DNA from 4 places in the Colwellia sp. Bg11-12 genome. Region 2 is predicted to be linked to each of the others. Evidence: predicted binding sites of a transcription regulator. Region 2 holds the regulator's gene; each other region holds the start of a gene.
What was found. The regulator sigma-54, encoded in region 2, starts transcription at its own class of promoters, with help from an activator protein. The targets are predictions, from matches to a motif close to GTTGGCACGNNNNTNGNNT.
Positions count from the first base shown of each region.

Region 1: the regulator sigma-54 is predicted to act here: its motif matches at 1,599-1,617, upstream of H4J39_RS15485 (PEP-CTERM sorting domain-containing protein).
Region 3: the regulator sigma-54 is predicted to act here: its motif matches at 1,599-1,617, upstream of flgF (flagellar basal-body rod protein FlgF).
Region 4: the regulator sigma-54 is predicted to act here: its motif matches at 1,333-1,351, upstream of H4J39_RS12440 (FimV/HubP family polar landmark protein).

Region 1 is NZ_JACGUZ010000078.1:150,259-153,474, forward strand. Features, by position in the region: gene prsT (XrtA/PEP-CTERM system TPR-repeat protein PrsT) at 1-1,478, shown strand, start outside; gene H4J39_RS15485 (PEP-CTERM sorting domain-containing protein) at 1,707-2,558, shown strand; gene H4J39_RS15490 (ThiF family adenylyltransferase) at 2,766-3,216, opposite strand, start outside.
Region 2 is NZ_JACGUZ010000071.1:181,764-184,979, forward strand. Features, by position in the region: gene rapZ (RNase adapter RapZ) at 1-11, opposite strand, end outside; gene ptsN (PTS IIA-like nitrogen regulatory protein PtsN) at 42-497, opposite strand; gene hpf (ribosome hibernation-promoting factor, HPF/YfiA family) at 543-830, opposite strand; gene H4J39_RS09730 (RNA polymerase factor sigma-54) at 854-2,362, opposite strand; gene lptB (LPS export ABC transporter ATP-binding protein) at 2,436-3,167, opposite strand; gene lptA (lipopolysaccharide transport periplasmic protein LptA) at 3,164-3,216, opposite strand, start outside.
Region 3 is NZ_JACGUZ010000071.1:505,311-508,526, forward strand. Features, by position in the region: gene flgE (flagellar hook protein FlgE) at 1-1,347, shown strand, start outside; gene flgF (flagellar basal-body rod protein FlgF) at 1,652-2,395, shown strand; gene flgG (flagellar basal-body rod protein FlgG) at 2,424-3,212, shown strand.
Region 4 is NZ_JACGUZ010000072.1:212,187-215,402, forward strand. Features, by position in the region: gene H4J39_RS12440 (FimV/HubP family polar landmark protein) at 1-1,221, opposite strand, end outside; gene H4J39_RS12445 (aspartate-semialdehyde dehydrogenase) at 1,512-2,531, opposite strand; gene H4J39_RS12450 (4-phosphoerythronate dehydrogenase) at 2,572-3,216, opposite strand, start outside.

The DNA of each region.
Region 1 (3,216 bases), on a different contig from region 2:
CTATACAAAGTAACCCTGAGTTTGAGCAAGCAATTTCTCTTCTTGTTATGGAGCATTTAAAACAAAAACGTTTTGATGATGCGCTAAAAGTTGCCCGCTCTGCTGTAGACAATAATATTGTATTGTCTAAAACTTTAGAGGGTGTAACGTATAAAATGAAAGGAGACCTTATACTTGCAGAGCAGGCATTTAACGAAGTATTGAAGCATGATCAAAAAAATATTCTTGCTCTGTTTAATTTAGGTAATATCGCGGAAAGTAACGACAATATAACCGTCGCAGTAACGTTATATCAACAAGTTCTCATGATCGATAATGAAAATACTTCAGCAATAAATGCAATGTATCGTATCGGAAAAAATGACAAGTACAATGCGCTGGTTAATGAGCGACTTACTGAATTAGTTGAAATAAAAGAGTACTCTGCTAGTGAAACGCTTATTCTTGTTGGCTTTTATATGCGCGATAATAAAGTCGTACCCGCTAAATCAGTTTTAACTAAATCTCTTGAAAAAAATCCTGATGACTTTTCTTTACGTATTGTACAAGCAAAGATGTTGGCGTTTGAGGGGGAAGGGGAATTAGCACTGGAAAAATTGGATCAAATCCTCCTTTCATTTCCTAAAGCCTTAGAAGCAAGAAAACTTAAAGTTGCCATATTTAATGGGAAAAAACAAAGCTTTGATACGGTAAAAGAACAGGAAATTATTGTTAAGCAAGGGCTAGGTGGGGAAAATGAAAGATTAAATTTAGTCTTTTTATATATTCAAAATAACAATTTAGAAAAAGCTAGCCAATTATTTTCTACACTACCTGATTTGTCGAATATTTCTCCTAAGTACAGTGTAGTAAAGGGAAAGCTTGCTTTTATGGAAGCAAATTTTACACAAGCAATTCGCTATTTAAAACCTGCATATGAGCGAGTACCTTCAGCACCCATTTTAATTGATCTCGTAGATGCGATGCAGAAATCAAACCAAGAAAAAGAAGCTTTGGCGTTAATTGTTGCATTTGAAGAAAATCATGAACTAACTATTGAGTTAATGCTTAAAAAAGCTGAACTTTACACCTTAAAAGAGCCAGAAAAGGCGTTGGCAATATATGAGCGTATAGCCAAAAAAACTAACAATCATTTTGCAATGTTGAATAACATTGCTTATATACTACTGTTACAAAACGATCTTCCTAGCGCATTCGACTATGCAAAAAAGGCATTATCTAAAGCGCCGAATGTTCCGGCGGTTATTAATACCTATGGACTTATAGCGTTGGCGAAAAGTAATGTGCCAGAAGCCGTTGAATATCTTTCAAAAGCTTATAAAGCAGATATAAATAATCAGAACTATCTGGTTCATTATATTCAGGCCTTATTTGCTGATAAGCAATATAGCTTGGTGGATTCATTAGTTCTCAAAGTTGACAAAAAAATGCTCAGTAGTGACTCGTTGGCAAGATTAGCAACAGTAAGCTCGAGCTAAATAAAAGTATTATTATAAAAAGTAAATTGAGTGAATATACTGTTGTCAGGTTTTTTTACATTAGCTTAAGCTTGAAGTTTCACTTGTTGTTTAAAGGTATGTATATCAACAGCTTAATATTGTGGCACGATGTCTGCATTACTCATTGTGTCTATACAATATTGATTTTTAGTTACCGCAAACGAGTTAACTGAAATACAACACTTTCTAATTTAAATGGAGAATACAATGAGAAAATTTTTAACATCAGTTGCTATATTAGCTAGTTTGTCAGGTACTGCAGTTGCTGACCAAATTTCATGGGATGCTGGTTTTGGTGCTAGCACTCAAAGTGGCGTTCAAGTTCCTGCTATAAACGAAATGGTATTCGCTTATAATTCACAATCTTTAGTTACTGATAACGGTGATGGTGTATTAAGCATTGGCGATACTATACAGTCATACGGTGGCTTTGGCGCTAATGGCTTTAATTTACTTCCTACTCCTTTATCAGCTCTAGGCTTGGGTACTATTGGTAACAATAACATTGGTAGTTTCGTACCTAACCCATTTCCGACAATGGATGCTTACGGAAGTGACTACGTGTTTACCTTCTTTTTCAATGACTTAATGGGTACATTTAACGGTACTGATTTCGTATATAATGCAGGTACGTTACAGTTTGGTGTTATGTCTTTTAATGCTGTTAATACAGGTTTAACTGCCGGTTTTCATAACTTATTTGACTTGAACGTTAGTACTGGCGGCCCTCAAAATGTTGCTGGTCAAGCTAAGCAAGTATTTACAGGTACAGTAGATAACTTTGCTAACAATGCTGGTTCAGATTTTTCACTTCGTGACAAAACTATGGACGAGTGGGCAGCTTTAGGTAATATTCGCTGGTCAACAAACCAAACAGTTTCTGCTGGTTTTGCTGGATTCCCTTCTGCACCGCTAGATATCGTATTTGAAAATGGTGTAGCTGTTCTTGCAGCAAACCACACTGGACGTTTAAGTATTGATGTTCCAGAGCCTACAACTCTTGCAATTTTAGGTTTAGGTTTATTAGGTTTTGCTGGCGCACGTCGTCGCAACTCTTAATCGAAAGCTTATAGCCTAAACGCTTAGCTTAATAAAAAACCGCCAATTGGCGGTTTTTTTATGTCTGGCTTTTATTGTTTTTTCTCGGTTCATAACGTCTTAACTTACCAATATATGTATTTTTGAATAAGGTTATAGCACTAGTATTAGCATGAGCGCTTAACTTAATAAAAAACCGCCAATTGGCGGTTTATTCATTGCTGGCTTTTATTGTTTTTTCTCGGCTAATAATTTCTTAACTCGCCAAAACATGTATTTTTGAATAGGGTTTTTATTGCCCCAAGGTCGCCAAGTTTTAATCAACTTATTTCTATAAGCGTCAAAGTGCATACCGTGAGGAGCATGAATCACTTCACCACGTTTTAATAATATCTTTAAAACATTAGTACAGAGTGTACCTGCTGCTAAGGATATACCCATACAGGTTGACGGAACTTTCTTTTTAAGGAAGTTTACAGAAGAGCTATCAACTAAATAATGACGTTGCTGCACAGAAGGTGACACGCCAATAACAAACCGAATAATATTGTCATTAAATATGAGCGCTTTTTCTTCTTCAGTGGCATTTGCTGCGGCATCAACAATGGCAAAGTATTCGTCGAAAGACATTTTTCCTGGTATGAATACTAAAAAAGCAGTGCCCATGCCCATTGGTGCT
Region 2 (3,216 bases):
ATGAGTTTCATTTAAATTTTCCTGACTTTTTATTGTATTTATTAACGTGCAGCTTGCTTTATTAAATTAAAAAGCTCTTGCGAATTTTGACACTTTCTTACTTGTTTTGCGATTTGTTTGGTACTAAATACTTGTGCAATACTTTGTAGCGTTTCTAAATGTTGTTGGCAGTTCTCTTCGGGCACAAACAGCGCAATAATAATATCCACCCCGCGATTATCTATAGAGTCAAATGCCACCGCTTGTTCACTGGTCAGTAAAACGGCAATGACTTGTGAGGTATTTGACAAACGCCCATGCGGAATAGCTATACCATTACCTATGCCAGTAGAACCTACTTTTTCACGCGCCATTAAACTTTCAAATAGCTGATGCGTATCAAGGTTATCAATTTTTTTTGCCGCAGTGGCGCTAATTATTTCAAGGAGTTTTTTTTTGCTAGTGCCCTTAACGGCACAGAGTGTGCAGTCAAGGGTTAGGATATCTTGCAACTTCATTACACTACTTACATTTTTTGATTAGAGAAAAGGTGAAAAACAGCATTAATGCTGATTCGTTTTGCCTTTGTATTTTAATATTTGCCGATCAAGTTTAACAACAAGACTATCAATAGAGGCGTACATATCTTGGTTTTCAGCTTTGGCATGTAAATCAGTGCCACTAACATGAACCGTCGCTTCTGCAATTTGGTTTGATTTTTCAACGGTGAGAACAACATGAACATTATTGATATGGTCAAAATGTCGGGTCAACTTTGCCATTTTTACATTGACATTTTCTCGTAAAGCTTCGGTAATTTCAACATGGTGACCAGAAAGGTTAATTTGCATAAGCTTAATTCCTCATCTTTTCGTTAAAGTAAACTTTTTCGTTGGTTAGAAGGAGGAATAGAAAGTGACTCGCGATATTTTGCAATGGTACGCCGAGCAACATTTATTCCTTGAGTGGCTAATAAATCAGCCATTTTACTATCACTTAATGGTTTTGCGGGTATTTCAGCCGCGACAAATTTTTTGATTAATGCACGAATAGCGGTTGATGAACATTCGCCACCACTTTCTGTCCCTACATGACTTGAAAAGAAAAATTTCAGTTCAAAAATTCCCCGTGGCGTATGCATATACTTTTGTGTCGTTACCCGAGAAATGGTTGATTCATGCATATCGACAGCTTCGGCAATATCATTTAAAACCATAGGACGCATGGCTTCATTACCATGTTCGAAAAAACCAATTTGTCGTTGAACAATACAGTTCGATACTTTCAATAAGGTATCGTTACGACTTTCTAAACTTTTAATAAACCATTTAGCTTCTTGTAAATTTGAGCGAATAAACTGTGTGTCTGCCGTTGACTTCATCGAGCGAGACATCGAAGCATATTGCTGATTTACAGACAGCTTTGGTGCTGTATCAGGATTTAGTTCAACAACCCAACGACCATTTTTCTTTTCAACAGAAACATCAGGAATAACGTATTGATCATCACTTTTGATAACACTGTCGCCAGGTCTAGGATCAAGTGATTGAATAAGGCGGACGACTTCGCGAAGTTGTTCTTCTTTGAGTCGAGTTTTACGCATTAACGTACGATAGTCTCGGCTACCCAGCAGATTGATATGGTCACGTAAAACCAACTTACTTTCTTCTAACCACGGCGTAGCGGGGTCAAATTGGTTAAGTTGAATAATTAAACATTCTGAAATAGAACGTGCAGCAACGCCAACAGGGTCAAAGAGGTTAATACGTTTTAGTACCACCTCTATTTCATCAAGTTCAACACCTTCAATGGCAACACTTTCTAGAATATCTTCACTGGAAACGGTTAAGTAGCCAGCATCGTCAACGGCATCGATGATTGCGGTAGCTATAGCACGATCGGTTTCGGTGAAAGGGCTTAATTCCATTTGCCAGCGTAAGTGATCTTGAATGGAATCTTGAGTTTCGCCTTGGTAAGTATAATCTTCTGAAGCGGGTCCTGAACTAGAACTCGCCGCACCTGCGGTGTAGTTGTCATCCCAGGTAGTATCCATGTTTAATTCTTCAGGGATATCATTTTTATCCATTGCTTCAGTGGTGGTGATTTCATCGATGGTGGGTGTGGAGTCTTCGCTGCCATCAGAAACGGCTTTCTCTTTAACATCACCTGTACCAGCTGTGTGAGCTTCTTCAAGGTTGTCAGTACTTTTATCTTCAGCATTGTTTGATGATTCATCCATTTCTAATAATGGATTATTTTCTAAGGCCTCTTGAATTTCTTGCTGAAGCTCTAACGTTGACAGTTGCAGCAATTTGATTGCTTGCTGCAATTGAGGCGTCATGGTTAATTGTTGTCCTATGCGGAGTTGTAGAGTAGGGCGCATTTAGGTCATTAACTTCCTATTATTTTTAATTGAATATTTTCGACATACGAAGATATTATTAACTTATTAGCTACTATAGCGTGAATTGTTCACCAAGGTATACATCTCTTACATGTTGATTTGCAAGAATTTGATCTGCATTACCTTCTGCAATAAGTTCACCATGGCTAACGATATAAGCATGTTCACATACATCGAGGGTTTCTCTTACATTATGGTCGGTGATCAAGACACCAATACCACGTTCTTTTAAGTGTAGAATAATTTTTTTGATATCACCTACTGAAATTGGGTCAACACCCGCAAAAGGCTCATCTAATAAAATAAACTTAGGCTCTGCCGCTAAAGCTCGAGCAATTTCCACTCGGCGACGTTCACCACCTGATAAGCTCATACCTAAATTATCTTTAATATGACCTATGTTAAATTCTTCAACTAAATGTTCTAGCTTTTCTTCACGTTCTGCATCAGATAATTCTTTTCGTGTTTGCAAAATGGCCATAATATTATCGTAAACACTGAGTTTTCGAAAGATAGAGGCTTCTTGTGGCAAGTACCCGATCCCTTTTCTCGCGCGTTCATGCATAGGCGCTAACGTAAGGTTTTCATCATTAAGAATAATATCGCCACTATCGCTTTCAACCAAACCAACAATCATATAAAAAGAGGTGGTTTTTCCTGCACCATTAGGGCCGAGTAAACCCACTATTTGTCCTGCCGAGACTTGCATACTGACATTCTTAACAACTTTTCTGCCTTTATAAGCCTTGGCAAGCCCTTTCGCCATTAGCGTGCTCGTACTCATAAGTTACCTTTTTCCAGAGTCTTTGTGTCAGTTTTTTTCGCTTGTACTT
Region 3 (3,216 bases), 320 kb from region 2:
AACGCTGCTCAAAAAGATTTGGATGTTACATCAAATAACATCGCCAACGTAAATACCACGGGTTTTAAAGAGTCACGTGCTGAATTTGTTGATGTGTATGCATCGTCTTTGCTTTCTTCGGGTAAAACTAAGGTTGGTGACGGTGTTTTGACGGCAGACGTTGCTCAGCAATTTTCCCAAGGAAGTATTCAATTTACTAACAACGCTTTAGATTTAGCGATTACTGGTAATGGCTTTTATGCGACAGTGCCTGAAATTGACAGTTTAGAAACTTCTTACACGCGTGCTGGACAATTTAAACTTAACGACAGTAATTTTGTTGTTAATTCTGGTGGTGGTTACTTATTGGGCTTTCCTGTTAATGCAGACGGGTCTTCTTCATCGGTGAGTTTAAGTACTGCCGAACCTATTTTAATTCCAACCTCTTCTGGTGCTCCAACACCGAGTAGCAAAGTAGATATTCGTATGAATCTACCTGCAGGCGACTCCTATATCACAGGGGCCCCTGGTAATTTTGATCCAGAAGATCCAGGGACCTTTAATCACTCTACTTCAGTGACTACATTTGATTCACTAGGTGATAGTCATATTATGACTTATTACTTTGTTAAAGATAATCCAGCAACTAATCCGAACGAGTGGATGATGTTTGCCGGTGTTGATGGCATCCCCGTTAACATTGTTGACCCTGCAGGTGGCACAACAAACCCGGTAGGTGGTCTTGTTTCTGGTGGGTTATTTCCCGGTGGTGTTACCGGTGCCCGTTTAGAGTTTTCTAGTTCAGGGGATTTTATTAATCAAATACCAACGCCAGCCGAAGGCGGCATTGTAACTGAACCTCTTGGTGGTACTATTTTATCAAATGGTGCAGAGGCTTCTCAAACAATTGAGGTTGATTTTAACCTAGATGTTTTAGGACCAAACCCAAATGAACCAACACAGTTTGCTTCAAACTTCGAAGTTACCGCACTAGAGCAAGATGGTTTAGCAGTAGGGCGATTAACGGGCATAGATATTGGCACTGATGGATTAATTCGAGCAACTTATAGTAATGGTACTTCTGAGCCATTATCACGTATTTCGTTAGTTAATTTTGCTAATGAACAGGGGCTAACACAAATTGGTAACTCTTCTTGGAAAGAGAGTATCAGTTCGGGTGAAGCTCTTGCAGGTGAAGCAGGTTCAGGTACTTTTGGTACGATTAATTCTTCGGCATTAGAGCAATCGAATGTTAATTTAACCACAGAACTAATTGACTTGATTTCAGCCCAGCGAAATTTCCAAGCGAACTCTCGTGCACTCGAAGTTGATAACCAACTGAATCAAACCATTTTACAAATACGATAAATAAATTGTTAACGTGATTTAATCTTCACATCAAAATAAAGAGATAAAACATAGCCAGTGTTTTATCTCTTTTTATGTTCAGGATGGTCTTTTTTAGATATCTTGTCTTCAATACATTAGTACATCCCTCTACGTTAAAGGCCTATGACAGCTTTTAGGTATCCATGCCTTTACTGCATTAGTGCTGCCGCATGTTGCTGGCAAAGAACGACGATAGCGCTTATCTTTTATTTCCTCCTTGTTATATTTCTTCTGGCACTGTTATTGCATTTCTAACGATAAGATACAATTTCAGAGAACTGTTATGGATAAAATGCTTTATATCGCGATGAGCGGTGCAAAACAAAATATGCAATCGCTTGCAATAAATGCTAACAACCTTGCCAATGCTAAGACTACAGGCTTTAAGGCTGATTTAGCACAAGCGCGTTCAATGCAAGCTTTTGGAGAAGGGTTACCTTCTCGCGTGTTTGCCATGACAGAAAAACCAAGCCAAAACTTTGACAGTGGCGCTTTAATGCAAACTTCTCGTGATTTAGATCTCGCTATTCAAGGACCCGGTTGGTTTGCGGTTCAAGCTGAAGATGGTAGCGAAGGTTATACGCGAAATGGCCAGTTTCGCCTTAACGAAGAGGGCGCTTTAGAAACCGCTGAAGGTGAACTAGTTATGGGGAATACCGGCCCCATATTTTTACCACTTCCTGTCAATAACATTAATATCAGCAAAGATGGCACTATTATGGTTCAGCCTGAAGGTGCGCCAAGTTCTGTACAAGAAGAAGTTGGTCGAATCAAAATGGTGAATCCGAGAGTACAAGAGTTAGCCAAAGGTAATGATGGTTTGTTTCGCCGCAAAGACGGGCAAGATGAAGAGGCAAACATCAATGTCCAAGTAGAAAGTGGCATGGTTGAATCAAGTAATGTAAACCCTATTGGGGAAATGACCGCGATGATTTCTTTGCAACGTCAGTTTGAAATGCAATTAAAGTTAATGAAAACGGCCGAAGAAATTGATGCCAGTTCTGCATCTTTATTACGCGCTTTTTAATTTAAATAAATAATTTTTTAGGTGATTTATGAACCCAGCATTATGGATAAGTAAAACAGGATTAGATGCGCAGACTAAAGATATTGCGGTAATTTCTAATAATTTAGCGAACGCCAGTACCATTGGCTTTAAAAAAAGTCGTGCGGTATTTGAAGATTTACTCTATCAAACGATTAATCAACCAGGTGGACGTTCAGCTCAAGATACCGAAATGCCATCAGGCTTGATGCTTGGTGCAGGTACAAAAGTGGTTGCTACACAAAAGATTCATACCCAAGGTGATATGCAAACCACAGATAACGCTTTAGATTTAATGATCCAAGGTGAAGGTTTTTTTGAAGTACAGCTACCCGATGGTACATCATCTTATTCACGAAATGGTCAGTTTACCATGGATGAAGAAGGCAATATGGTAACGCCAGGCGCTGGCTATTTAATTCAGCCGCAAATAACGATTCCGCCAGATGCTTTAAGCATTATTGTCTCGCAAGATGGTGAAGTTTCAGTAACCTTGCAAGGGCAGCCAGATCCTGCTGTCGTTGGCCAAATCAACACCGTTAATTTTGTGAATCCTACGGGCTTACAGCCGATAGGACAAAATTTATATATTCAAACTGCAGTCAGTGGTGCACCACAAGAAGGGGTACCTGGTTTAGAAGGTTTTGGCATGATAGTTCAAGGTGCACTTGAAACCTCGAACGTCAATACAACAGAAGAACTCGTTAATTTGATTGAAAGCCAGCGTGTATATGAAATGAACTCAAAAGTTATTTCAGCTGTAGATCAAATGCTTAGTTATATTAATCAGCAGTTATAGCGCT
Region 4 (3,216 bases), on a different contig from region 2:
ATCTAAATCACTTTGATCTAACTCTCCACCTTCTAGTTCTTCACCATCAAGTGATATGTCTTCTAAATCATCTAAATCGTCAAGACCATCTAAGTCATCTAAATCATCGAGATCATCATCTAAATGAATAACATCATCATCAAGTAACTCATCATCTAACGATCCTAAGCCATCGTCGTCGTCAGAAAATAATGAGTCATCCAAATTAAGATCGTCTTCATCGAGGTCCATTGACAGTTCATCGTCTAACGATAACTCATCATCGAGCGATAATTCATCATCAAGGGAGAGTTCACTGTCTAAACTTCCAAGTGTTTCTTCTTTAGGTTCAGGCTTTTCTTGTTCAACCGCTTTTGACTTTTTAGGCTTAGCGACTTTTTCTACTTCACCGCTTTTCTTACGACGCATTAACCAAGCACCAAACATTATGGCACTCAATGCTGGCAAGGTTGACATAAGTATCTTGAACCAAAGTTGTGACGTTATCCCTTCATTTTCAAGTTCAATTTTTTGTTTTTCTAATAATAGTTCTTGCTCTCTCGCTTCTGCCTTTTTTAGTAATTCTTGTTGAAGCGCTATAACATCATTAAGCTGAAGCTTTATTTCTTTGCCTTTTGCGACTTCATTTTGCATGACATCGAGCTGTTCATTAAAATTACTTAAACGAGAATTAAGATTTTCATTTTCTTTGAGTATTGCTTGCAAGCCATCAATTGAATCTAAAACATCATTTTGAATAGTTTCTAAGCGAACCGTTTGCTTCGTGTCTATTTCTTCAAGTTGTGCATTAATTTCTTTTTTTGTTGCGTCTAAATCTTTCTTTTTAATAGCGAGTTCAGCGGGAGGAACAACTTTTTTCTTCACTGTTTTAGCGACTTTCTTTTGCCATGTTTTATCATCAGTCGTTGATTTACTTTTTGCCTGCACGGGATTTATCGCACGCATTTCATCAATAGACGGTAATTTTAAATATTGTCCGTTATTAAGATGATTTAAATTATTTTCTTTAAATGCTTGAGGATTTTTTTGATAGAGAGCCTGCATCACTTGATAAACAGATAACGTTGGTTCTGGACGAACTGTTAAAGCAATATTCCACAGGGTATCTTTTGACGTAATAGGTCCATATTGATCATACGGAAATATATCCGTAGCTTTAGGTCCCCTAATACGAATACCGCCTTCTTCAAAGGCGAATAGAGAAACACTAAATGTAGTCATGCTTATAAATATTACCTGCCACAGGCACAGGCGTAATAATCGATGCATCAAGTTTTCCTAATTATTTTTATTTATTGCCAATAGTTTGGCACTTTAAGCCTAGAGAAAGTAAAGCAAATTCTATTCCAACCTTACTCTTACTACCTATATGATAGCAAGTAAATAGCAAGAATTTTAGTCATAATCAAACAAAAAAACTCGTCGTTAACTATAACGACGAGTTTTGATTTTTCTTTAATAAATCTTAAGGTTAACGAGCATTTAACCTGAACTAACTCACCAGAGGTGGTTTATGAAAGGTAATCTTTAACCAATAACTCTGCAATTTGTACACTGTTAGTTGCCGCACCTTTACGTACATTGTCAGCAACAACCCACATATTTATACCGCTACTGTGACTAATATCTTCACGAATACGACCAACATAGGTTGCATCTTTTCCGCTTGCATCGCCTATCTGGGTTGGAAAGTCTTCGTCATTACGACAAACAACAAGTCCTTGAGCTTGCTCTAATAAATCTTTAACTTCTTCCGCTGAAATAGGTGTTCCTGTTTCAATATGTAATGATTCACCATGACCAAAGAATACCGGTACACGAACTGCCGTTGGGTTAACAAGTACATTTTCATCGCCAAGAATTTTTTTAGTTTCCCACACCATCTTCATTTCTTCTTTGGTGTAGCCATTCTCCATGAAAACATCAATTTGAGGGATAACATTAAAAGCGATTTGACGAGGAAAATGTTTCGTTTCAACAGGCTTTCCGCTTAATAAATCTGCAGTTTGTTTTGCTAGTTCGTCTATTGCTGCTTTACCGCCACCAGAAACTGATTGGTAAGTGGAGACGTTAATACGATTAATACCCACAGCATCATAGATAGGCTTTAACGCCACCATCATTTGAATCGTTGAACAATTAGGGTTAGCGATGATATTACGGTTGCGGTAATCAGCTAATGCACCTGGGTTAACTTCAGGAACGATCAGAGGAATATCTGCGTCGTATCTAAACTCTGAGGTATTATCAATAACAATACAACCTGCTTCACCAGCAATAGGCGCAAATTTAGCGGATACTGAACCACCTGCTGAGAAGAAACCAATTTGTGCTTGGCTAAAATCAAAATGGTCAGCGTCGAGTACTTCAATACTCTCACCATTAAAATCAATAAATTCACCGGCAGAACGAGCGCTAGCCAGTGGATATAATTTATTAATTGGAAAATCACGTTCTTCTAATAACTCTATGATGGTTTTACCCACCAAGCCTGTTGCGCCTAAAACGCAGACATCAAATTTTTGTGCCATATCACTCTCTCTTTACTTTGAAAAACAGTGCACTAATGCGTTACTGCTTAAGAAAACCAAGATGATGTGGCACATCACTCTTGGCTTGATTCGACATGGTTACTTTAACCGAAGAAAACTCCCTACGAGCCGGATAAGTTTTTCTGATATGGTCAAAGCCATGACTTAAAACTGTTTGTCTGAAAATTCCATCATCACGGCGTACATCGTAAACCATTTTTACTAGCTGGTTTAGTAGTATTTGCTCGAACGGTTGATTAATTTCAACTTCGGTTATTGACGCTCGTGGTAAAAAATCACTTAACTGCTTATCTACCGGTATTTCAAGCTGCTTACATAATGCCTGATAGAGTATTTCTGTACCACGTGCTTTTCCTTCTAAGCTATAACCAGCAATGTGCGCAGACGATATTTCAGTATGGGCAATAAGCTCGTGTAATATATTGGGTTCATTTTCCCATACATCTAAAACAAGCTTTACGCCATGTCCTTGCTTTTTAAGCGCCAATAACGCTTTATTATCGACAACTTCACCACGACAAGCGTTAATTAGAATTTGGTGATCATTGAGTTGCTTTAATCGATTTTCATTGAGTAGGTGAAACGTTGGATGGTCACCACGCTCAACAATAGGCACATGCAATGAAACTACATCACAAGAAAGTACATCTTCGAGTGATGAATA